Regions from separate parts of the Paenibacillus sp. Dod16 genome, predicted to be linked through region 3. Evidence: riboswitches for the same ligand, from Rfam matches in the RefSeq annotation. Region 3 holds a riboswitch; each other region holds the start of a gene.

Region 1 (6,018 bases), on a different contig from region 3:
GAACTCCATCATGACCTGTAATTACCACGATATCAGGTCTTACCCGCGGAAGAAGACGATATAATGAATCGGCCATCCCCGACTCATTGATATAATGGCCTTCCGCTGGGACCCGAAGCTGATTGTACAAGGTCAAACTCTTCTTCAGGTATTGGGGATCCCCATCCAAATGCAGCACTTTGCCCGGCACGTCAAAATATCCTTTATCCGCAAGCTGGCCGCCTTCGATATTGCGCAGGCTGGCCAGTTGACGCTCGCTCTGCTCCTGTCTGTGCTTCTGCAGGCGGTCCAGCGACTCATTGGCTTTGATCTGTGCCTGCTTTGTTCGTTCGCTTAAGGTGGGATGCGGGACCGTGACCAGATCATCAACGGGAGCATCGGCCAGTAACCGGAATTCCGTCCCTTTGATGACGATATTGTTATTTTGCCGCATGCCTTCTACCCGGAACGTTACATCGCCGCCGTAGGATTTACGAACGACCAAGTCTCCCAAGTTCATCACAACATCACCCCTACCCTATGGTATGGGCCACTGTGACTATTGGTTCTTGGAAACATCAATTTATCGCGTCGAGACCTTCCGCGGGTCTATGGGCGCCCTAATGGCTGTATTAACGAATATCCGCGTTGTACAATATGTTGCTAAGCCGGGCATACTCTTCAATACTAAGGGTCTCGCCGCGCCGTGAAGGCTCGATGCCCGCCTCCTGCAGCAGCTGCTCCAGCCGTTCACGGCCTTCTCCCGGAAAGAACCGGCTCTTCAGATTGTTGGCAATCGTCTTCCTCCGCTGTGCGAAAGAGGCCTGGACCACCTCGAAGAAGAACCTTTCATCTTCTACGCTGACAGGAGGCTGTTCCCGTACCGCCAAGCGAATAACGGCCGAAGCGACATTCGGCTGCGGAATAAACACCGTATGCGGCACAATACAGACCAGCTTAGGCTCACTGTAATATTGAACGGCAATGCTAAGGCTGCCGTAATCCTTGCTTCCCGGTGCGGCCGCCATCCGCTCTGCCACTTCTTTCTGAATCATCACCACGATATTCTCCAGCGGCAGCTTCTCCTCCAGCAGCTTCATGAGAATCGGCGTCGTCACATAATACGGCAGATTCGCAACCACACTTACCTTCGATACGCCCGCAAAATCCTGACGGAACAGCTCATGAAGATCCACCTTCAGGACATCCCCATGATGCACCTTCACATTCTCATAGGGCTCCAGGACCTCCCGCAAGATGGGAATCAGGCGCTGATCAATTTCGACCGCGGTGACGGTTCCTGCCGTCTGTGCCAGCTTCTCGGTTAACGCACCGATCCCAGGACCGATCTCAAGCGCTCCCTTATCTTCATCCAGTCCTGCAGCCTCCACGATTTTATACAATATATTCTGATCGATGAGAAAGTTTTGACCCAGACTCTTCTTGAAGGAGAATCCATGCCGTGAGATGATCTCCTTCGTCCGTCTTGGTGTTGATATATCCTCGATCCGATTCATTGGCTTACGCCCCCTTCTTCCAGCTGTGAAAGTGCGGCCAGAAATTCTTCCCGCGATATTTGAAACATGGCCAATCGTTTATGGAATTGCTTGCTGTTGCAATATCCGATCCCGAGCAGGTTTCCCATCGTCATACGCCTTGCAGCAGCCTCCGGATGGGCTGATAATCCTGCCTCCAGCATGTCCTCCAGACTGATCAGGCTCTCTCCGCCCTCAAAGGAGGTATGTACCCGCTCCAGCGCACGCCGTATCGCTTCTGGCGAGGCATTCTCTACGCCGATATCCCCTTTGCGGGTAGCATCCGCTTCCGGAATAAAGGCATGCTTGCAGCCAGGGACACCCTGATCCACAATTTTGCGGATCCGCTCCCCTGCATGGTCAGGATCGGTTAATATAATAACGCCTCTGCGCTCCTGAGCAAGCGCTATGCGTTTCAGGATTTGTTTATTGATCGCTGAGCCGCCCGTTTCGATCGTATCCGCTTCTACGGCCCGTTTAATGGCAACGGTATCGTCTCTGCCTTCCACAACAATCACTTCTTTAATCATGCGTTTGTTCTCTTCCTTCCCAAGAAAACAGGCTTGTACAACCTCTAGGTTCTACCAACTTAGCCCTATATACTCCGTTCTTAACAAAACAAAAGAAGAGGAAATATTCCCTCTTCTTCATCATTATATATTATAAGCTAAATAGTATAGCATTAGAATGGTATTGTAAATTGGAATTCATGCGTCTAGTTCAATTCAGGTTTAACCGGACCGATCACGTAAACGGTGCGGCCGCTCTTCCGGCCGAAGTTTATGGCCGATTTCAGTGAATCATAATACACATCGATTTTGTTGCCTTTGATGGCACCGCCCGTATCTTCTGCACGACGGAAGCCAATGCCTTCGATATAGACCCACCAGCCGATCGGGATGATGTTAGGATCAACGGCGATGGTGCGTCCTTCTGTAACGCGTGTACCGGATGCAGTGCGTGTACCGATTCCCTGCTGCTCAGCGGAATACGCCGTCATCGACACGTTGTTCAATACCTTGCTGTATTTAAAATCAACGCCTGCCCGAGAAACCACGTTGTTCTCGACAGCCTTGGCGGTCGTTACTTTTTTCGTGCCGGACAATTTAGCCGGTTTAGCCTTTACATCGGTGGCTGCCGCCTGAACGATGACAGGCTTCTCTACTTTTTTCGTGCCAATAGCAATGATTTTATCCTTCGTTCTGCGTTCAATCTCTTGGGAGACCTTCGTCTTGGAAACCAGCTTGCCATTGTGGTAGACCTTCTCATAATGGTTCACCATGAGACCAGGCTCGCCCCGCTGAATAACGCGGTTATCCCCTCTCTCAAGCGATGGGTCGGCTGTTTTGATCACGCGGAAATTGCGATCCTCCGTCTCCTTAACTTTTTGTTTCGTGACGCGAACGACATCGATATTCATATTGCTGGTCAGCTTCGTGTTCTGTGCCGGTTGTACTATATCTTCACCCTGGATCGTAATACCAGCCTCTTTAAGTACATGATCAACCGTATCCTGGGATGTAAATATGGTTTTGGTTGTGCTGCCTACTGTAACTTTGACTGGAATTGCCCGGTCAATGATGATCCGGTCTCCATCCTGGATCGCGCCGTTTAAAGGCATCGAAATCTGATCCTGAGGACTCAACGTGATCGCTTGCTCATCCAGCAATTCCTGCAGCAATGATCCACGTGTTTCTACTGTGGTGACACGACCATCGACGACAAGCTGAACCTCCTTGCCTGCCTGATCATGTACGACCAACGATATGAGAAGTGATACCGTAACGGCACCCATGGCACCGAGCAACATCAGTTGACGCAAATTGTCATGCTTCCATCTCAATGCGTAAGACATGCTGGATGATTGTGATTCATGGGTTTCTTCAGGTTGAAAAATGCCCACTATTCCATCCTCCTTCATAGTCCCGCCGTCTAGGTAAACGCATGAATGCATTTGACGTGACTATAGCAATTTTTCTCACAAGGCGCCCTGCTATCTATCTACACCCTGCGTCAATTCCCGTCTTTCCGTCCATGTACCACCACCCCTTGTTTACCAAGAGTATGATGATCCCCTCTCCATTATTCAAAAATAAAAGAAAGCCATTGAAAGAGTACTAGAGGCTCTAACGTGGCTTCCTGATGATTAGAATCATGGAAATGGTATGCACGAGAATTCCCCTCTTATTTCGCTTACGGAGTTAGCTGTCGGGTTCGGACGTAAGAGAGACGCCCTAGATCCGGATACCCGCTCATGGCGAGATCCTTCAAATTCACCCCAAAGACCCGAAAAAGAAATCAAATACAGCTGCGCGCATTCAGACCAGTATGCACGGCGGTATCGGTTCCCCCGTTCCCCAAAATTTCGGAGATTAAGCGAGACGGTTCATGAAATATTCGGCCGCGATCTGCACATCGCAGCTTCTTATCACTGAAAAGATGATATCCTGTTTGTATGCAGGTTGTAAAGCAACATTCAACCACATTTTCTCATGTAAAAGTTTAAATATTGTAATATCAACGCCTTTTCTGATTAAAAAACTTTAATTAATCGAAAATGCTCCCTTTTTCATCGCTTTTGCTCTCGTTTTCGTTAAATACCAAATCGTTCCAGCGCATTTTGGGTGGTAATTTGGGCCAATTCCTCATAGGACAACCCTCTAATTTCGGCTGCCGCCTCCGCCACCAATTTTACATAAGTGGTCTCATTTCGTTTCCCGCGGAAGGGATGAGGTGTTAGGTAAGGGGAGTCCGTTTCGATCAATAATCGATCAAGCGGAACCTGCGCCAAAACCTCTTTGGGCTGCTTTGCATTTTTGAAGGTAATCGGCCCGCCAAACGAAATATGGAATCCCATATCGAGACATATTTTGGCCGTTTCCCAGCTTCCGGAGAAGGAATGCATGACACCGCCCACCTCGGAGGCTTTTTCCTCGCGCAAAATTCTCACGATATCTTCATGCGCATCCCGATTATGAATGACAATCGGCATGTTCAATTCCCGGGCCAGTCCGATCTGACGCCGAAGCACTCGGTGCTGAACTTCTTTCGGAGACGTATCCCAATAATAGTCCAAACCGATCTCTCCTATAGCCACCACTTTCTCGTGACTGCACAAAGAGGCGATCCAATCCAGGTCCTGATCCTCCATGGTAATGGCGTCTACAGGATGCCAGCCTACCGCTGCATATATAAAATCATAGGTTTCTGCCAGCTTCATCGTAGTCGGAATCGTCTCCCGGTTAAATCCAATATTGATCATCCGGGTCACGCCGGCTTCGAGCGCCCGCTGGATTGCCTCTTCCCGGTCTTCGTCGAATTGGGGAGCATCCATATGAGTGTGCGTGTCGAACAACATAAAATCCACACTCTCCTTCCTGTCGTTTCTGTGTCGTATATCTTCCATTAGCTGGGTAAATTGCAGATAAACCAAATGTTCCTGTTTTCCACCTAGGTTAATGTTGTTGTTTAAAAACACTGGCTATCTTATCCGGCATTTGAGCCAGCAGCGGACTTACCTTCTCCTCCGGATAATAAAGATGGTACCGTCCTTTATGAATGCCGCTGATCGAGCGTACAATATCGGATACCTCCGAGATTTCCTTCAGCTCATCATGCCGATCCAGAAGCAGGATTTGCTTCTCGTTAAGCGGCATATCGGAATGAACCTTATCATAAGGAAGATCCGTTGGAAAATCAATCTCCAGGTCATATTCCGGATGCAATCCCACGGCACTGAATGCGTGGCGTATCCCGTCGATGGTCTCCAGATCGATGTTGTCGATTTCTACATATTTGTAGAGCTTTCGGTGCATGAAACGGCCGCATAATTCGCTAAGAAGAGGATCTTCCTCCTCCGTCCATTGCAGAAAGGCCGTTTGGATCAGAGCTTCATCAAGGCGCAGATATTGATTCACCCCGATATTCCCCGAAAACAACGCAGGAAGCGGTTCGATCATGAAACGAAAAGCATATCCACGGTCATGCAGTTCCTTGGCCCGGCGGAAAATTTGGCGCAGGATAATTTCGGAGCTTCGGGTGACAGGATGAAAATACACCTGCCAGTACATCTGATACCTTGACATCAGGTAATCCTCTACGGCATGCATACCCGATTCCTTCACGACGACCCGATCCCGGTACGGCCGCAGCATCCGCAAGATCCGGTCAATATCAATCGTTCCGTAATTGACTCCCGTATAATACGCATCCCTTAACAAATAATCCATCCGGTCTGCATCCAGCGGACTAGTGACCAGGTTTATCACAATCGGCTTGTCGTAGGTTTTGTTAATAACCGAAGCCACTTTCTCGGGGAAATCCGCTCCAAGCTCCCGCAGTACCTGATTGACGCAAGTATCCCCAAGCAGGATCCGGCATGTCCAATCCTCGTGATTCATATGAAAAGCTTCTTCTATAGAATGAGAAAAGGGCCCATGCCCCAAATCATGCAGCAGAGCCGCGCAGAGGGCAACTTGCCTTTCCTCGGCAGGCCAATCGGAGT
Region 2 (6,018 bases), on a different contig from region 3:
CATCTTCGTAAACAAGGAAAGCCGGTGATTGCCCTCGCGTTTGGCGGCACCTTGCTCTCTTTCCTTCTTATAGCTCTAGCCATGTATGGGTTTATGGGATTACCTTTGATTGTTGCATTTACCTTTGCAGCATTGATGAGTGCCACGGACCCGATCAGTGTCATCTCCATCTTCAAATCATTAGGCGTACCGAAGAAAATTGTAACCATCATCGAAGGGGAGTCGCTGTTTAATGACGGAATTGCCGTTGTGTTATTTCAGATCTCCTCTGTTTATTTGCTCACGTACATGGAAATGGGTTGGGCGGGAATAGGCAGCGGTGTATTGCTCTTTTTGAAGTTTAGTATTGGCGGTATCGCTGTTGGAGGCGTGTTAGGATATCTGTTCTCACAGCTCATTCGCTTCTATGATGATTATCCGCTGGAGATAGCTTTCTCTATGCTCCTGTTCTTCGGAAGTTTCTTTATTGCCGAACATTTCCATGTATCTGGCGTCATTGCCGTTGTCGTGGGCGGCTTGATTTTTGGCAGTTACGGAGCGCGCATCGGGATGTCGGATACAACCAAGATGAATATTAATTCGTTCTGGGACGTCATCACGTTAATCGCAAATTCATTGATTTTTTTAATGATCGGTCTAGAAATCAAGCATATTAACTTCGCGGACAAGTGGGCGTTAATCGGAGCAGCCATTCTTATCGTTCTACTCGGAAGAACATTGGCCGTCTACGTAAGCTTGTACTTCCTGAAATCCTTCCCATCTTCATGGAAGGTGGTTTTGAATTGGGGAGGGTTAAAGGGCAGCTTGTCAATCGCTCTCGCCTTAAGCTTGCCCGCAACCTTCGACGGACGCGATGATATACTCGTTCTCACCTTTAGCGTTGTCCTTTTCTCACTTCTCGTTCAGGGGTTAACCATCAAACCTTTGGTTAAGAAGTTTGGATTAGCCAGCCCCGTGAAGGAAAAAGACGGGGCAGATATGTAAGAACCCTCCGTATAAGCAAAACAGAACATAAAACGAGTATAAGGTTCAGCCCCGGAGATCGAATTAAACGACTCCAGCTGAACCTTATTTTTTCGTATCCCGATTTGCGGATCGACCACTCTTAACCAATAAGCACTTTCTCTTCAGGCAACCGGTACTTTTGTTTGACTACTCTTTGCGACAGCGCGAAGGCCAGCGTTAAGGGGCCGAGTCTGCCGATGTACATGGTCAAAATGATGACTCCTTTACCAAAAGGAGACAGCTCAGGCGTCAATCCCATCGATAGGCCAACGGTGCCGAAGGCTGAGGTCACTTCGAACAGAACTTCCATAAAGTCCTTTTGCAAGCTATGCTCGCTTATGGTTAACAAGAATGTAGCGACAATCACAACGCTCACTGAGATCACCATGACGGCTATGGATCGGAGGATAATCGATTGGGGGATGCGTCGATTTAACAACTGCACGTCCTGCTTCCCCTTAATAATACTAATCAATGTGAATAACAGTACGGCAAATGTATTGGTTTTGATCCCGCCTCCCGTGGATCCGGAGGAAGCACCGATAAACATGAGGAAAATCATGAAAAACTGAGAAGTCGTCATCATCGCGGCTATGTCGATGGTATTAAACCCGGCCGTACGAGTCACCACGCCTTGAAAATAAGCCGCCCATACTCGCTCTCCCCAGCTCAAAGAGCCGAACGTACGGGAGTTGAACAACTCAATAATGAAAATTACGATAAACCCGGCTAAACATAGACATGCTGAAGTCGACAAAACGATTCTTGAATGAAGGGACAACTTATTCCACCTTCTATGCTTCCATAAGTCCAGAACAACAGTAAATCCAAGCCCACCAATGATAAAAAGCAGGGTGATGACGATGTTGACCAGCGGGTCTCCCACATACCGGCTCAAACTGTCTGACCAAAGACTGAAGCCAGCGTTATTAAATGATGAGATGGAGTGGAACACCCCATAATAAATAGCTTGCCCCAAGCCCAGTTCCTCCTCCCAACGAACAATTAACAAGGCTGCTCCGACGAACTCGATAATGAGCGCAATCAGAAAAATACCTAGCGATAGCCTCACTACGCCTTGCGTTGATAATGCGTTAGTGGATTCTTGGAGGAGCAGTCGATTTTTCAGTCCAATTTTCTTTCCAAGCACAACGGCGATCAAAACTCCGAAGGTCATGAAACCAAGACCGCCGACTTGAATCAGGCACATGATCATGATTTGACCAAAAAGGGAAAAGTCGGTTCCTGTATCCACTACGGCCAATCCGGTTACGCACACTGCAGATGTTGAGGTGAACAAAGCGTTTAACCAACCTACACCTTCACCTGATGACGATGATATGGGCAAGGCTAACAAGATCGCGCCGATTACAATCGGTGCGGCGAAACCAAGAAGGATCAGTCGTGAAGATGATAGGTTAAACTGTTTTAATGATTTTAGCGGCTCCGATTTGCCTTTAGCCATCCTATTTTCCCCTTTCAGATACGACAGACCATGAAACCCCGTAGACTTCTTTGCGTAGTATATACCATAGTAAAGCATAATTTTTGCTGCAATCCAATGATATGATGTTGTTGACTGATCGCTAACTGTTTACTTTCAGCATGTTTTAGCATAATATTTATTACGATAAATTTCATACGCATGAATGCTTAATCCTCTATGAGGAACGGGGGAACCAACAAAGCGACTAAGCTTTAGGGGTGAATTCTTTCTGGATAAGAAGGAACGGGAACTCTCAATCCCGAATCCGACAGCTAACCTCGTCAGCGTCTTGGGAAAGAACACTCTTACTACTTTGACTTGTCCATGATCCGTACAGCCAAGGCCTAGAAGCAGATTTTTCTCTGCCTCCAGGCCTTTTTTGTTAAAGCTGTTGTGTTTAGAAAAGAAAGGAATGATTATTCTGCTTAACAATGAAAAGATACTGGTATGCGTGTATTACGGTCCAAACGGAGAACGTCTCATCCGTCGAGGCGGCGAATTAGCCAGACTTCTTCAGTGTCCCCTGTTTGTGTTGAGCGTTATACCCTTGCGTGAAGATGAGTTAGATCAGGCACAAGAAAGGTATATGGCTGAGTGGCAAATGAAATGCGACGAGTATGGGGCAACCTTCATTGTCAAAACGAATGAAGATCGCAAAGCTTCGGAAATCATAGCGGAAACCGCCAAGAATCATCAAATTACCCAGCTAATCATCGGACAATCCGGTCAAACGCGGTGGCAAGAAATTACGCGTGGTTCGTTTGTCAACGAACTCCTAAACCAGATCGGCGAAACGGATTTGCACATTGTAGCGGTTCAAAGGATGGATGATCAAATGGCTGACACCCATGAACGGGGAATTCGAGTCACTGTGTTCAGGGAGGGTTCTCATTATCTGCTTGGCGGTAAGGAATCCGGGGGCGATCCAATAGCCGAAGGTCTATTTTTCAAAGAGTTAAATACCGATTTTGACACCGGCTTGCTGAAAATAAAAACAGACCACGAGATCCAATATTTGAAAATAAGTCACGGAAAAGTGGTAGAGTCGTCTTTTTTCCAAAACAGAAAATTCTTTGATAAACCCGGCGATCAATAAAGAATGGGGGTGGAACTTGTGAGAAGAACATTTATGAATTCAAAAGATCGAAATACACAACATTCCGCTCCTGACACAATGGAGTTGTTTATCAACAAGCTTAAAAAAAATATGAGTCCCCCTCAACTCGTCATGCTTGTCTTTTTCACTTTAATAATAATCGGGACCACATTGCTCGCGCTGCCCTACTCTTCCTCCACCGGGAGGTCAATTGGTCTGCTGGATGCTTTATTTACAGCCACCTCAGCAATATGCGTAAACGGGCTCGTTGTCTTGGATACCGGTAGTGTTTTTTCAACTTTTGGACAAGTCATTATCATGATCTTGATTCAAATTGGCGGGCTCGGCTTTATGACCTTTGGCGTTATGGTTGCCATTGTTCTGGGGAAAAGGATTGGCTTGAAGCAACGAATGATTATTCAGCAAACCACGCATTCGACCTCGGCACAAGGTTTGGTTAAATTATCCATGTATATGGTACTCATTGCATTCGCGTTTGAAGCCTTGGCTACGATTGTCCTTACGCTCCGTTGGCAACAGGACGTCGGGTGGGGACAGGCAGCCTACTACGCACTTTTCCATTCCGTTTCGGCATTCAACAATGCCGGATTTGCCCTGTGGTCTGACAGCCTTTCTCCCTTTGTCGGCGATCCGATCGTCAATATTACGATTGTCCTGCTATTTATCATTGGAGGCCTCGGCTATATCGTCATTGTGGATGTATTCCAAAAACGTTCATGGAAGAAGCTTTCGCTTCACTCCAAGGTTGTCCTAGTCGGAACAGGAACGTTGTCCCTGCTCGGTTTTCTATTTATATACTTTTTAGAGAGCTGGAATCCGTCAACCTTTGGCCAATTGAGCGAAAGCGAACAAGTGCTGGCTGCTTTTTTCCAAGGCATAACGCCTCGAAGCTCGGGGTTTAACACGATAGATATCGGTAGCATGCTGGCGGCTTCTCAGTTTTTCATTATTATTCTGATGTTCATCGGTGCTGCTTCCGGAGGAACAGGCGGCGGTATTAAGATCAATACGCTTGTTGTACTCATCCTAGCTACGATCCAAACCTTTCGCGGGGGCGGTCAAATCCATGCCTTCAAACGCAAAATTGCAGGAGAAACCGTCATGCGCGCCCTGGCGGTTGTCATGAGTTCTTTGGTGGTCGTGCTGGGTGTTTCCCTGTTGCTGACCATCTCCGAAGGTATGCTTGAAGAACACTTCTTGGAAGTGTTGTTTGAAGCGACATCAGCATTTAGCACCACCGGTTTGTCGATGGGATTGACAAGTGAATTGTCCCCCGTAGGGAAAGTCATTGTAACGATAACGATGTTTGCCGGTCGTCTGGGTCCCTTAACACTGGCTTACGCATTGGCTCAGAAAAAACGCACATCCAAAATTGGTTATGCGGAAGATCATATCTTGATTGGGTAACTCAGGGTTCCCAATCAAGAATTTTCTTGTCCATTAACACCTTAACTTTTGGACACATATCCCTTGTTAAAGGAATTCTCTCAAAAGTGATGGTGTAGCCGTCTCTCAATAAAATCTACAGTTCGATCAACACCTCTCTCCTCTGAAATTTTATCTGACAGTGCCATTACATTGGCTGTCAATGTTGAATGACTGGTTAGCTCCGCTATTCGCTCAGCCAAACTGGCTACTGACATTGATTTTTCAGGAATCGGCTTTGTCGATACACCTAGCTCATACATACGCTTGGCCCAGAAGGGTTGATCCGCATTGAACGGGGATATGGTCATCGGCTTACCTGCTCTCAAAACGGCCGCTGTCGTCCCTGCTCCACCATGATGAATAACGCCTGCAGCTCGCGGAAACAGCCATGCATGCGGTGCTTCCTGTATACACAGGATGTTCTCGGCCCCATTACCGGATACTTGCATTCCACTCCAGCCAACCAGAATGATGCCGCGTTGCCCCGTTTGTCGTAAAGCCTGCATAGTCATCTCGAGCACATGGTCCGGATGCTTTAGAGGCATGCTGCTATAACTGATAACGATTGGCGGGGATCCTGACGCGATAAAAGACTCCAACTCCCTTGGTGGGTCCCAATCGGTATCTTCCAGAAACCAAAACCCCTCCATACAGACGCGATCCTTCCATTTCGGATCAAATGGAATAATCGAAGGACTGCAACCGTAAAGCACCGGAATATCGCGTCCATTTACGTGCAGATCATCGGAGAATAGACTTCGTGGAGGTAAATGTAACGTATCTCTTCTCCATGTATTCAACAATTTTTTGAAGGATAACAGCATGAAACGGTTGAGATGATAGCTTTTTTCATTTAACCATCGATTCCTGAAGGTGAAAGGTAAAATGGGATTGGTGAAAGCGCCTGTCGGTGCAATGATCGGAATTGGATGGGCTGCAAATACGGGAATATTCAGCTTTTGGGCAATATCATATCCAGCGA
Region 3 (6,018 bases):
TGTTATTTAGCGCTCACATGCTGAAGCAAGCTTTATTATACTTTATTATGCCGCTGTTTTTTTATTTAGGTACGCCATCATGGTTAATACGCCCTTTATTAAATTCCAAGTTTTCCTCGAAGTTTCTCTCATTTTTTAATCAACCTATCTTAGCCATGTTTCTATTTAACTCTGCTTTATCCTTATATCATTTCCCAGTTGTTTTTAATAAGCTGATGGAGATCCCATTCCTAGGAGGCTTATATCATGTTTTGTTAGTAATTGCATCATTTCAGATGTGGTGGCCACTTATGTGCCCTGTACCAGAACTTGATAAACTATCGAATGTAAAAAAGTTAGGGTATATTGCAGCGAATGCAATCCTGTTATATCCAGCATGTGTAGCCATAATTTTTGCCGGCAACATTCTCTATGATCCATATGTGAATGCTCCCCAACTATTTTCATTTTTGAGTCCAATTGATGATCAGCAATTAGGCGGAATTATTATGAAAATGACGCAAGAGGCAGCATTTGTAGTCACACTGGCAATCATTTCTGCAAGATGGTACCGAAAGGAGAAACATGATGACTCCATTGAAGTTGCTGAAGCTGTATATGACTCACCGAATCAACTTAATAACTATTAATTACGATTATTGATGGCTTCTCGTTGTAGAAAGGAAGTTAACTCATGGGCCCAGAGAACTTGACTCTATGGATAGCATTTGCAGCAGGATTTTTGTCTTTTATATCTCCTTGCTGTCTTCCGCTCTATCCATCCTATATATCTTACATTACCGGAATTTCTGTTAAGGAGTTAAAGGATGGTAAGGGGATCATGCAAAAGAAGGCTTTTGCTCATACCATATGCTTTATGCTAGGATTCTCTGTCATTTTTTTCGCATTAGGGTTATCAGCCAGTTTAGTAGGAGATTTGTTCTCGAATAATCGCGAATTGATTCAAAAATTAGGTGGATTATTAGTGATTGTAATGGGATTAATCATGCTAGGAGTTATTCAGTTACAGATTTTAATGAAAGATAGGAAGTTTCAATTTAAGCATAAACCGTCAGGATATCTTGGATCGATATTAGTTGGATTATCATTCTCTGCAGGATGGACACCGTGTATCGGACCCATTCTTTCAGCCGTTTTAGCTATGGGAGTAACAAACCCTGAGAAGGCAGTGGGTTACATAAGTGCATATACATTAGGGTTTGGGATTCCGTTTCTCATTATGGCCTTTTTTATTGGCAGATTAAAATGGATCTCAAAATATTCTTCACTAATGATGAAAATTGGCGGGGCGATGATGGTTCTTACCGGAATATTGCTTTACACAGATCAAATGACCAAAATCACCATATGGTTAATCGGGCTATACGGCGGGTTTACAGGTTTTTGATGTAGTTCGAGATCTGGAATTAAGGCGGTGATAAACATATAAAACGGCAAGTAAGCAAACATCTAAAAAAAAAGCAACTAAACGAATAAATAGCTGAGGTGAAACATGAATAATAAGAAGAAATCATCAAAAAATCTAGTTATTTTCACCATCATTTTTGTGGGCCTGGTGGTAGCTTTGGTATTGTTAAACCAGAACAGCCAACCATCAAATCGTTCGGAAGGGGTATTTGACAACCCACCGGCCACGGAAAACCAGCCTACTCTAGGTGACAAAAACGCAAAGGTATCTATCGTGGAGTTTGGAGATTATAAATGTCCCTCCTGCAAAGCCTGGGGAGAGAATATAATGCCACAACTCTCGAAGGACTTTATCGAAACAGGAAAAGCATCATTCTCCTATATTAATGTTCTTTTTCATGGTGATGAGTCAAAAACAGGCGCACTTGCTGCAGAAGCAATACTACTGCAGGATCCTGACGCATATTGGACATTTCATCATGAAGTATTTAATGCACAACCTGAAACAGAGCAGCATGATAACGCATGGCTAACCCCAGAAAAGGCGCTGGAGCTTGCTAAAGAATATACACCTAATATCGATCTAGCGAAGCTTAAAGAAGATATGGGAAGTAAGCAGATCGAAGACCAAGTTGCTTTAGATGAGGAATTAGTCCGTGAATATAATGTACAACAAACACCCACGATTATGATCAATAATGTTATGGTAACGAACCCGTTTGATTATGAGGAGATATCATCCTTAATCAATGCGCAACTGAAGGAGTAGATGGGAGGGGATCGAGTAGTGGTACGTGACAAAACAATATATTTAGCTTGGGTTGTAGCACTTACAGCAACGCTTGGAAGCCTCTATTTTAGCGAGATAAGGGGGTTTATTCCTTGCGAATTGTGCTGGTATCAGAGAATACTAATGTATCCACTCAGTATCATTCTTGGAATTGCGGCCTTTTACAGTGAGACAAGCATAAAAAAATATGTGCTTCCATTTTCGATTTTTGGAGCATGCGTTTCATTATTTCATTATTTGGAGCAGAAGGTCCCTGGATTTGCAGCAATCAAGCCATGCACGAACGGGGTGCCGTGTAATGTACAATACATTAATTGGTTTGGTTTTATAACGATTCCTTTTCTCGCATTAGTAGCATTTATTTTAATTACAATCTTAATGGTACTCACAAGATCTGAGGCTGGCGTGAGCCCAAGACCAGGCAACTAATTGCTAAAAAACACCAAAACGACTACTAGAATCAGTACTAGTGAAATAATCGTTGTCAGCGTTGCACCAAGTAACCAGGACACCTTGTTCTTCACAAAAAGGGATAACAGTAAGTGAATGATAAACGGACTGATATAATGTGCTATTAAATGAACGGTACTGTTGAAATCAATAAAATAGATATCCGTCAGGAAAACGATACTAATCATAGTAAACAGTAACAGTGAGCTTAAAATCATAATCCTAGGCTTGAGAATTGAAAGAAAAGTATCATTGTTCAACATGTATCGCCTTCCTTATTTAAATATAGGATGTTTAATCGAAATTTCATCATTAATTATGAATCAATATTATCGGTTACTAACGATATGGGATTGAGGTGAAAGGGTTTGTTCGATGCGATTAGTCCAATTGCATTTCGATTAGGGCCAATCCAATTATACTGGTACGGAATTATCTTAAGCGTAGCAGCTCTCATTGGTCTAATCGTTGTTATTCAAGAAGGCAAGCGGTATCAGATCCATCCAGGGTTCTTTTTGGACATGGTGCTAGTTGGCGTGCCGTCGGCTATCGTCGGGGCTAGAGCTTACTATGTCATATTCAAGTGGGAAGATTACCGCGATAACTTTTGGGACGTTTTCAAAATATGGAACGGTGGAATCGCCATTTACGGAGCTTTAATCGGAGCGATCGTTGCTATGATTTTTTTCTTTCATATACGTGGCTATAATTTTTGGCGTATTGCAGATCTATGTGCTCCGGGTTTGATTATAGGACAATTGATCGGGCGTTGGGGAAATTATATAAATCAAGAAGCTCATGGAGGGCCAGTATCTGAGGATTTTCTCAGGACAACACTACACTTGCCTAACTTTATTGTCGATCAAATGAATATCGAGGGTGTCTATTATCATCCGACCTTTCTGTATGAGTCCATTTGGAATTTGGTTGGTTTGTTGTTGCTCTTATGGTTGAGACGCCAGCCTTTTCTACGTTCAGGAGAATTATTTTTGACTTATTTCACTTGGTATTCCATCGGACGGTTTTTTATCGAAGGACTGCGTACCGACAGTTTAGCCTGGTTTGCCTCTAACTGGCTTGCAAATTTGATGAAATTACTTTGGTCACCGATGGGGCTTATGTTCCAGGAAGGCGAAATGAGTTATGGTACAGTTCGTGTCTCGCAGTTATTGAGTGTCTTTATTATCCTAATTGCCATTTGCCTCATTGCATACCGAAGGTTTAGAAACCATCATGAGCGATATGAAGACCCAATCGCCAGTAATAGATCTTAATTAATTTAATATAAGAGGCAGTCGAACTTGGTTCGACTGCTATTTATTTCGAACCTCAGCAAAAGTATTACAATATTGTTTTATTTGTTTCTGCGTTCAATACGAATTCTTTTCGATTAATGTTCTGATATAAGTCCAATAGGTACGGGGATTTAAACAAATATTAACATTAATTTAAGGAGGAAAAGAATTCTAAAGATAAGATTGACAATCGCGAAAAAATAGACTACATTATGTAGGGTTACAAAAATTTCATAAATTATGCCGAATTTCGTTTTTGAAAACGGGGGAACCATTTTTGGGTGAATTATTCTTGTAGTAATGGGAGTATAGGGATCCTTCTACCGAACCCTCAGCTAACTCCGTAGGCATCGAAGGGAGAAAAAATCTTGAAGAAAATGTTACTGTCGTTGTTAGGGTCTGCCATTATATTATCTTCGGGAACAGCCAGTGCGTTTGCAGATAATCAACCTAAGTTGACTACTGAAGTAAGTAAAGTCGTTGGAACACCCTATAAATGGGGAGGTACAACTTCAAGTGGTTTCGATTGTTCCGGCTTTATTCTGTACATTTTTGATAAATTCAACTTAGATTTGCCACGTACATCGAGTGCTCAGGCCAAAGTGGGGACTCCAGTCTCAAAAGATAATCTGAGACCGGGTGACTTAGTTTTTTTTAATACGAGTGGCAGGGGAATTTCTCATGCTGGAATCTATATTGGCAATGGTCAATTTGCACATTCGTCCAGTAGTAAGGGTGTAAGGATAAGTAAACTGTCAGAATCCTATTATAAACAACGATATGTAACTGCAAGAAGAACCATTAGTCAAAAAAGTTACACGATGATGGTCGGAAGTTACAATTGAAATCATAAAACAAGCCCTTCAATTTATGAAGGGCTTGTTTTATGATTTCAATTCAATGTTACCCTTATGGGGCTTGCAATCGTGTTTCCTTCTTAGACATACGTTGGTGCTTATTACTTCAATGTACAAAACACCAATGACTTGATGCCTATTTAGAAGATGTGCATTTCTGCCGATACTCAATGTTGGGATATTCATTATTGATGAATAAATGCTCATATGATACTTTAAATAAAAATATTAAAAGGAGGGATGATATTTATATGTTAGATGTTATAGTCATCGGTGGAGGTCAGGCCGGGCTTGCGGCTGCTTACTATCTCAAACAAAAATCTGTGGATTTTCTCATCCTTGATGGTCACAAGGAGGTTGGTGACTCTTGGAGAGATCGCTATGATTCTCTTCATCTGTTTACGCCAAGAATGTATAATAGTCTACCAGGTGTTCCCTTTCAAGGTGATCCTCAGGGTTTACCACATAAAAATGAGGTTGCAGATTATTTGAAAGATTATGCGAATCGTTTAGAGCTTCCTATTCAAAGTAATACACAAGTTACATCATTAACCATGAACAATGGAATCTTTGAAGTCTCCACATCGGAGGGTACATTTAGATCAAAAAAAGTTATAGTAGCCACCGGTCCTTTTCAGAAGCCACTAGTACCTTCTTTTCATGACAAGCTTGGTGATGCAGTTATACAATTACATTCTTCTGAATATCGAAATAAGAACCAACTTAAAGAAGGGGTTGTTTGTGTTGTAGGTGCAGGAAACTCCGGGGCCCAAATTTCCAGTGAATTGGCAGATGATTTTGAAGTGCATTTGTCCGCAAGCAGTGAGATCCAATATAAACCGTTACATATTTTCGGCAAGAGTATTTTTTGGTATTTTGACAAGGTGGGCTTTCTAACAGCAAACCGCAAAAGTATGTTAGGTAAATGGTTACACGCAATGCCAGAACAGATCTATGGAAAGGAGTTGAAGCTGCTCATTCAACAAGGAAGGATAAAACTCCATGCAAGGACGGAAAAGATAGTGGATCAAAAGTTATATTTTCAGAACGAAGGAACTCCTATACATATCGACAACATTATCTGGGCTACAGGTTTTAAACGTGATGATCACTGGATAGACATAAAAGCGGCATTTAAAGATGGGCATATCGATCATATGGAAGGTGTATCCGTTGTAAAAGGACTCTACTTTGTTGGATTACCGTGGCAAACATCAAG
Region 4 (6,018 bases), on a different contig from region 3:
CTGAAGGATGATAAAACCTATCCATATCTTAAAATAACGAATGAAGAGCATCCCCGTCTGGAAGTAACCAGAAGGGTGCTTAAAGATAAAGCCAAATATTTTGGTCCCTACCCGAATGCTTACGCGGCACAGCAGACCAAGAAGCTGCTGGACCGAATGTATCCTTTGCGCAAATGCGGCGTCATGCCGAAAGAAGTGTGCTTGTACTATCATATGGGGCAATGCTTGGCTCCATGTGTGAAGGAGATTCCGAAGTCTGCATATGAGCAGATCACCGGGGAGATTACTTCATTTCTGAGCGGTGGGCATGAGGAGATCAAGAAGGAACTGCAGCGCAAGATGCAGGAGGCCGCGGAGGATTTGTATTTCGAGCGTGCCAAAGAGCTGCGGGATCAGATCATCCATATTGATACGCTGATGGAGAAGCAGAAGATTACGACGACGGATACGCGGGACCGCGACGTATTCGGTTATGCTGTGGATAAAGGCTGGATGTGCGTACAGATCCTGTACATGCGCCAAGGGAAAATGGTGCAGCGCAACAAGTCTGTTTTTCCGTTCTACGGCGATGCGCACAGCGACTTTATGTCTTTTATTGCCCAGTATTACAGCGATAATCCTGCATTGCCGCAGGAAATTCTGCTGCCTGAGCCTCTGTTGATAGACGAGGCTGATTCGGAGTCGGTTACGGGAACGGCTGCGGATACAGGTATGCAAAGCGCAGAGGAAGCCGCGGATTCGGCGAATTCGCTTTCCGGAGGGGCATTGGATGCGCAGCAGGCTGCCCTTGCCCAGGCACAGGAGAAGCAGGCGGAAGCTGCAGGCATCGTGGATGCAGCCGGAGGGGCTGCCGCCCTGCAGGAATGGCTCGGCGTGAAGGTGCATGTGCCGCAGCGCGGCTTGAAGAAGCAGATGGTGGGCATGGCATCGGATAATGCGAAGGTGTCCTTGGACGAGAAATTCCGCTTGATTGAACGTGATGAAGAACGCACCTCGGTTGCCGCGGCGAATCTGGGCGAAGTGATCGGCCTCCAGTCGCTGAACCGGATCGAGGCATTTGATAACTCGAACATTCAGGGGACCAATCCGGTATCGGCCATGGTTGTATTCACCAATGGGAAACCGGACAAGAAGGAATACCGGAAGTACAAGATCCGTACCGTGCTGGGACCGGACGATTATGATACGATGCGTGAAGTCATCCGGCGGCGGTACGAGCGCGTCTTGAAGGAGAACTTGCCGCTTCCCGATCTGATTGTGGTCGATGGAGGGAAGGGACAGATTTCCGCCGCCATCGATGTACTTGAGAATGAGCTGGGGCTGTTTATCCCGGTCTGCGGGCTTGTGAAGGATGCCAAGCATAAAACAGCGCAGCTCATGGTCGGAGACCCGCCGGAGCCGGTTACGCTTCCCCGGGACAGCCAGGAGTTCTATTTGCTGCAGCGCATTCAGGATGAGGTTCACCGTTTTGCGATTTCCTTCCACCGCGAACAGCGCGGCAAATCGATGGTATCCTCCAAGCTGGATTCCATCCCGGGCATTGGAGAGAAGCGCCGCAAGCTGCTGTTAAAGCATTTTGGCTCAGTCAAAAAAATAAAAGAGGCTTCAGTCGAAGACTTCAAGCCCCTTTCAATCGGTGAGAAATTAGCAACGGAAATTCTTAAGGCACTTCGTGAGGAGGAGTCGTGACATACGGCTTCTCTTTTTTTGTTGGATTGAAACGGTAAATCGCATAGGCGACCATCGCCGGAAGGACCATGTAGAACGCACCCATCAGCAAATTGCTGGTATCCTTGAGCAGGATCAGGCTAATGCCCATCAAGATGCTATTAAAGATGACATGGGAGAACATGGCCGCCAAATACCCGTATTTCAAAAAGATGTAGCTGAACAGCAAGCCGATGATAACCAGTTCAATGGGCCGGGAAATTACAGGGTATATCGGATAGAGTGTATGCCCGAGCGCCCAAATGATCGAGGTGATCAAACTGGCTACGAACGTATTTCGGACGATCTTTTTCAGCATTTTGATGCCGAACAGTCGATAGACGGCCTCCTCGGATATGCCGGCCAGCCAGGCCATCAGCGGGAAGAGCCAAGGATAGAGCATGTTGTAAGGCGATTGTGTGGCATCCGTGGTGGACCATGTATTCAAGGTCAGGCCCAGAAGGACAAAGATAATGGATTGGACCCCAAGCAGGATGAAAGCCCACATGTACCCCAGCTTCATGCTGTCCAGCACATAATGACCGTATCCGGGTTCTTTGGCGCGCGGCCATGGATTAAGCCCGTCTTCTTTGAGCCATAGCCCGCTGCCCCCGACAAGGGCGAAATAGAGCAGTGCGGAGAAGATGAGCGAATAGACCGCATAGAAGATCATCATCCCGAGTATGCCGGTTTGCGACATCCCCTCGGATTTGAAAACGGGAATCAGATTGTACGTATTCAGCATCTGGATGACAAACAGCAGCGCCGATAGGAACAGGCCGCGCTTAAACGACGTGTAGGCTCTGGTCTTCACGCTGTACACAATCGCAAGTATGCCAAGGATGAGGGTGAACAGGCCATACCCTGCGAGCGTCAGCAGCGTGGCATCTTGAGTCTGCTTGTTGACATAGGCGGAATGGGCGGCCGGGACCGAAAAAGATGGCTCATAGGAGCGTAATTTCCCCTGCTCGAAGGTGAAACGGTGCTCTAATCTGGAGTCGCCGATCTTGGAATCGGGGTCCACATACCGGAGCCGGGGTTCCCCTTCCCGCGTGACCAGCTCCAGATGCGACAGGTCATAGCCCGCTCGCTGGAGCCAAGGCTCCGCAAGAGCTTGCTTCTCGGATAATGACATGCCGTCCTCGACGACAAGCAGCATCTGACTTTGCGCATCGCCCTTGTTCAGCTCAATCCGGTCATAGCTGGAGCGGGCGTAATCGTACGAGAAGCCGACGATGCCTGAATTTTGCATGTGCACGTCCACATTGAGGGCATCGCCACCCGGCTTGCTGAAGCGAACGCGGTATACGTCATAGGGATATTTGGCTTCATAGGTTTTGTTGTATTCCGAAAGTCTCTTTTCCTTCGCCAGATATCCGTAAAGTTCCGATTTGGATTGATATGTAACCAGCGTGTCATCCGTTTCCGCAGCCGTAAACTGCAAAAACTCTTGAGCAAAGCTTGAAGCTGCTTGCCGAGCCTGCTCCTTGGATATGATATTCGGAGATGCCATCTCGGTAGAATCCGAATTCGTCGACGGAAACACCTGAAATAATAGGAACAGAATCAGGCCGACTGCGGCAGGCGCGATGAGCTGCTTCAGATTGGGCTTCAGCTTCAAGGGCTCTCTTGCACGATTCATGAAATTCCTCCTCTAAGAAAGTTGATACTCCCACTGGTATTCGATATGCCTGATTAAGAACGCATAGAGTCAATATAACATAGTTATGAAAGTCATAAGCAGCTTATCCCAATATCCGGAATAATGAAACAAATCGATGAAAATGAATGAAAGGTTTCGAAAACGTTAGAGAACCCTATGCTTGTATTCTTGAATATGCCCAATTCGCGCTCTTTTAAAGATTTTTTGGGTGAAAAACGGCATTGGGTTACGTACCGGATTGCGTTATAATCACATCATGCTTCAAGGAACCGAATATTCCAGCCGAATTTCGTACTGAAAATGGGGGAACCATGTAATTGGGGTGAATTTCATTATTCCCAGAATAATGAATAGGGCGACCTGTGAAAATGCCCGAATCCGTCAGCTAACCTCGTAGGCTGCAGCACAGGAACCAGACCGTAAAGGGCACTGCGTTTTCCAGTGTCTTTTTTTCTTGATTTTTTTTAAGAAGGTGACCGATTGAACTCTAAATTGAACTGGCTCAGGTTGTCTCCGCCGCAGATTCTCGTGCTTGGTTTCGCGGCTATTATTTTCATCGGGACGGCGCTGTTAATGCTGCCGATATCCACAAGTACAGGTGAACCGCTGGAATTTATCGATGCCTTGTTCACTTCGACATCTGCAACTTGCGTAACGGGTCTGGTTGTGGTGGATACAGGAACGACATTCAGCTCCTTCGGAGAGATCGTGATCATGCTGCTGATTCAGATCGGCGGGCTCGGATTCATGACGATGGCCACTTTGTTTGCCTTGGCTCTCAAAAGGCGCATATCGCTCAAGGATCGCCTCATTCTGCAGGAAGCGATGAATCAGTCCTCGATGGAAGGAATCGTAAGGCTGATTCGCAGAGTGCTCCTGTACTCCCTGATCATCGAGGCCTGCGGTGCCTTGATTTTATCGATCCGCTGGGCATTTGATATGCCGATCGGCCAAGCGATTTATTATGGCGTTTTTCATGCGGTCACGATGTTTAACAACGCCGGTTTCGATTTGTTTGGCGATTTTCGGAGTTTGACCGGGTATGTCTACGATCCTGTAGTCAACGTTGTCGTAATGTTTTTGATTGTCTCAGGCGGCATCGGTTTTATCGTATTATCCGATCTGATTGATTTCCGGAAACAGCGGAGACTTTCCTTGCACTCCAAAGTAGTGCTCACCATGACGGCTACCTTGCTGCTGGTTGGATTTATCGTCATTCTTATTTTTGAATTCACCAATCCGAGGACGCTCGGCTCCCTGAATTGGGGCGGAAAATTCTTCGGCGCATTATTCCAATCCGTAACGCCGCGTACAGCTGGCGCGAATACTATAGATATTACGGGGCTTAGACAGGCCACGCAATTTTTTATCGTTATTCTGATGTTTATCGGAGCATCCCCAGGGTCAACTGGGGGGGGGATCAAAACAACAACCTTCACCATTATGGTGGGGGCGGTCATCGCCATGATGCGCGGGCGTGAAGACATCGTCATGTTCCGTTATCGCCTGGCCCAGGAGCGGGTGCTGAAGGCACTGACCATTGCATTACTGGCACTGCTGCTCGTTCTAACCGTAGCGATGATTCTGTCGACGACAGAGGAAGGGGATTTCCTGGAAATTCTATTCGAAACGACATCCGCCTTCGGTACGGTGGGTCTCTCCATGGGCTTAACGCCCGATTTGACGGTGTTCGGCAAGGTTTTGATCAGCATTACGATGTTTGCAGGGCGATTGGGGCCGTTGACGCTTGCTTATGCACTGGGGCCAAAAAAGGGTAAAGAATTATATCGTCATCCGGAAGGCAAAATGATTATTGGATAAGGAGTACTGGAGAGACATGAAACCAAAGCAATTTGCAATCATCGGTTTGGGACGATTTGGCGCCAGCCTGGCGCTTGAACTGATGGAACAGGGATATGAGGTGCTCGGCATCGACCGCAATGAAGAGGTTGTCGAGGATATGAGCGAGCTGCTGACACACACGGTGGTGGCGGATGCTACCGATGAAGAGGTGCTTAAATCGCTCGGAATTCGTAACTTCGATTGCGGCATTGTTGCGATCGGAAACGATATTCAGATGAGCATCTTATCCGCCATCTTGTTGAAAGAGCTTGGTGTCGCCATGGTCGTTGCCAAGGCGATTTCGGTGCTGCACGGCCGGGCGCTGGAGAAGCTGGGCGTCGACCGGGTGATCTTTCCGGAACGGGATATGGGGATCCGGGTAGCTCATCAGCTTGTCACGCCCAATCTGCTTGACTATATCGAATTATCCAAGGACTATCTGATTGTGGAGATGACGGTCACGGACTGCATGGACGGAAAAACGCTTAGCGAGCTCAATACGAGGGTTCGTTACGGTGTCAGCGTGGTGGCCCTGAATAAACAATCCGGCATCATCGTAGCGCCGACAGCCATGGACGTGGTGAACTCCGGCGACATTATGGTCGTTATCGGCTCCAATGATAATGTGGATCGCTTTGAGTCTGAGGTCGTGAATATGCTCGAAAAATAAATATAGAAGAAAAAAACCTGACGGTCATCCATATCGTCAGGTTTTCTTCATATTATCCTCCTCCAGCTTACGGAACAGAATTTCCGTTTCGTCAATCCAGCGGCTGGCCGCCTTGCTTAAATCCGAGGCTTGGCCG

What was found. Region 3 has a riboswitch for cyclic di-AMP ahead of ACPV3A_RS21355 (C40 family peptidase). Riboswitches for the same ligand answer to the same signal wherever they lie in the genome.
Region 1: linked by a shared signal. The riboswitch ahead of ACPV3A_RS18595 (G5 domain-containing protein) and the one ahead of ACPV3A_RS21355 (C40 family peptidase) in region 3 are both predicted to bind cyclic di-AMP.
Region 2: linked by a shared signal. The riboswitch ahead of ACPV3A_RS16165 (universal stress protein) and the one ahead of ACPV3A_RS21355 (C40 family peptidase) in region 3 are both predicted to bind cyclic di-AMP.
Region 4: linked by a shared signal. The riboswitch ahead of ACPV3A_RS19020 (TrkH family potassium uptake protein) and the one ahead of ACPV3A_RS21355 (C40 family peptidase) in region 3 are both predicted to bind cyclic di-AMP.

Annotation. Positions count from the first base shown of each region.
Region 1 is NZ_JBNDYG010000026.1:11,268-17,285, reverse strand. It holds gene yabG (sporulation peptidase YabG) at 1-499, opposite strand, end outside; gene rsmA (16S rRNA (adenine(1518)-N(6)/adenine(1519)-N(6))-dimethyltransferase RsmA) at 612-1,496, opposite strand; gene rnmV (ribonuclease M5) at 1,493-2,044, opposite strand; gene ACPV3A_RS18595 (G5 domain-containing protein) at 2,230-3,417, opposite strand; cyclic di-AMP (ydaO/yuaA leader) riboswitch at 3,689-3,903, opposite strand; gene ACPV3A_RS18590 (TatD family hydrolase) at 4,108-4,872, opposite strand; gene ACPV3A_RS18585 (HD domain-containing protein) at 4,970-6,018, opposite strand, start outside.
Region 2 is NZ_JBNDYG010000020.1:47,655-53,672, forward strand. It holds gene ACPV3A_RS16155 (cation:proton antiporter) at 1-984, shown strand, start outside; gene ACPV3A_RS16160 (TrkH family potassium uptake protein) at 1,106-2,470, opposite strand; cyclic di-AMP (ydaO/yuaA leader) riboswitch at 2,646-2,793, shown strand; gene ACPV3A_RS16165 (universal stress protein) at 2,904-3,587, shown strand; gene ACPV3A_RS16170 (TrkH family potassium uptake protein) at 3,666-5,015, shown strand; gene ACPV3A_RS16175 (glycosyltransferase) at 5,096-6,018, opposite strand, start outside.
Region 3 is NZ_JBNDYG010000030.1:17,070-23,087, reverse strand. It holds gene ACPV3A_RS21380 (cytochrome c oxidase assembly protein) at 1-629, shown strand, start outside; gene ACPV3A_RS21375 (cytochrome c biogenesis CcdA family protein) at 674-1,387, shown strand; gene ACPV3A_RS21370 (DsbA family protein) at 1,493-2,176, shown strand; gene ACPV3A_RS21365 (disulfide oxidoreductase) at 2,195-2,626, shown strand; gene lgt (prolipoprotein diacylglyceryl transferase) at 3,016-3,921, shown strand; cyclic di-AMP (ydaO/yuaA leader) riboswitch at 4,174-4,307, shown strand; gene ACPV3A_RS21355 (C40 family peptidase) at 4,311-4,787, shown strand; gene ACPV3A_RS21350 (flavin-containing monooxygenase) at 5,051-6,018, shown strand, end outside.
Region 4 is NZ_JBNDYG010000027.1:34,538-40,555, reverse strand. It holds gene uvrC (excinuclease ABC subunit UvrC) at 1-1,689, shown strand, start outside; gene ACPV3A_RS19025 (CPBP family intramembrane glutamic endopeptidase) at 1,661-3,349, opposite strand; cyclic di-AMP (ydaO/yuaA leader) riboswitch at 3,641-3,785, shown strand; gene ACPV3A_RS19020 (TrkH family potassium uptake protein) at 3,851-5,191, shown strand; gene ACPV3A_RS19015 (potassium channel family protein) at 5,208-5,882, shown strand; gene ACPV3A_RS19010 (LysR family transcriptional regulator) at 5,919-6,018, opposite strand, start outside.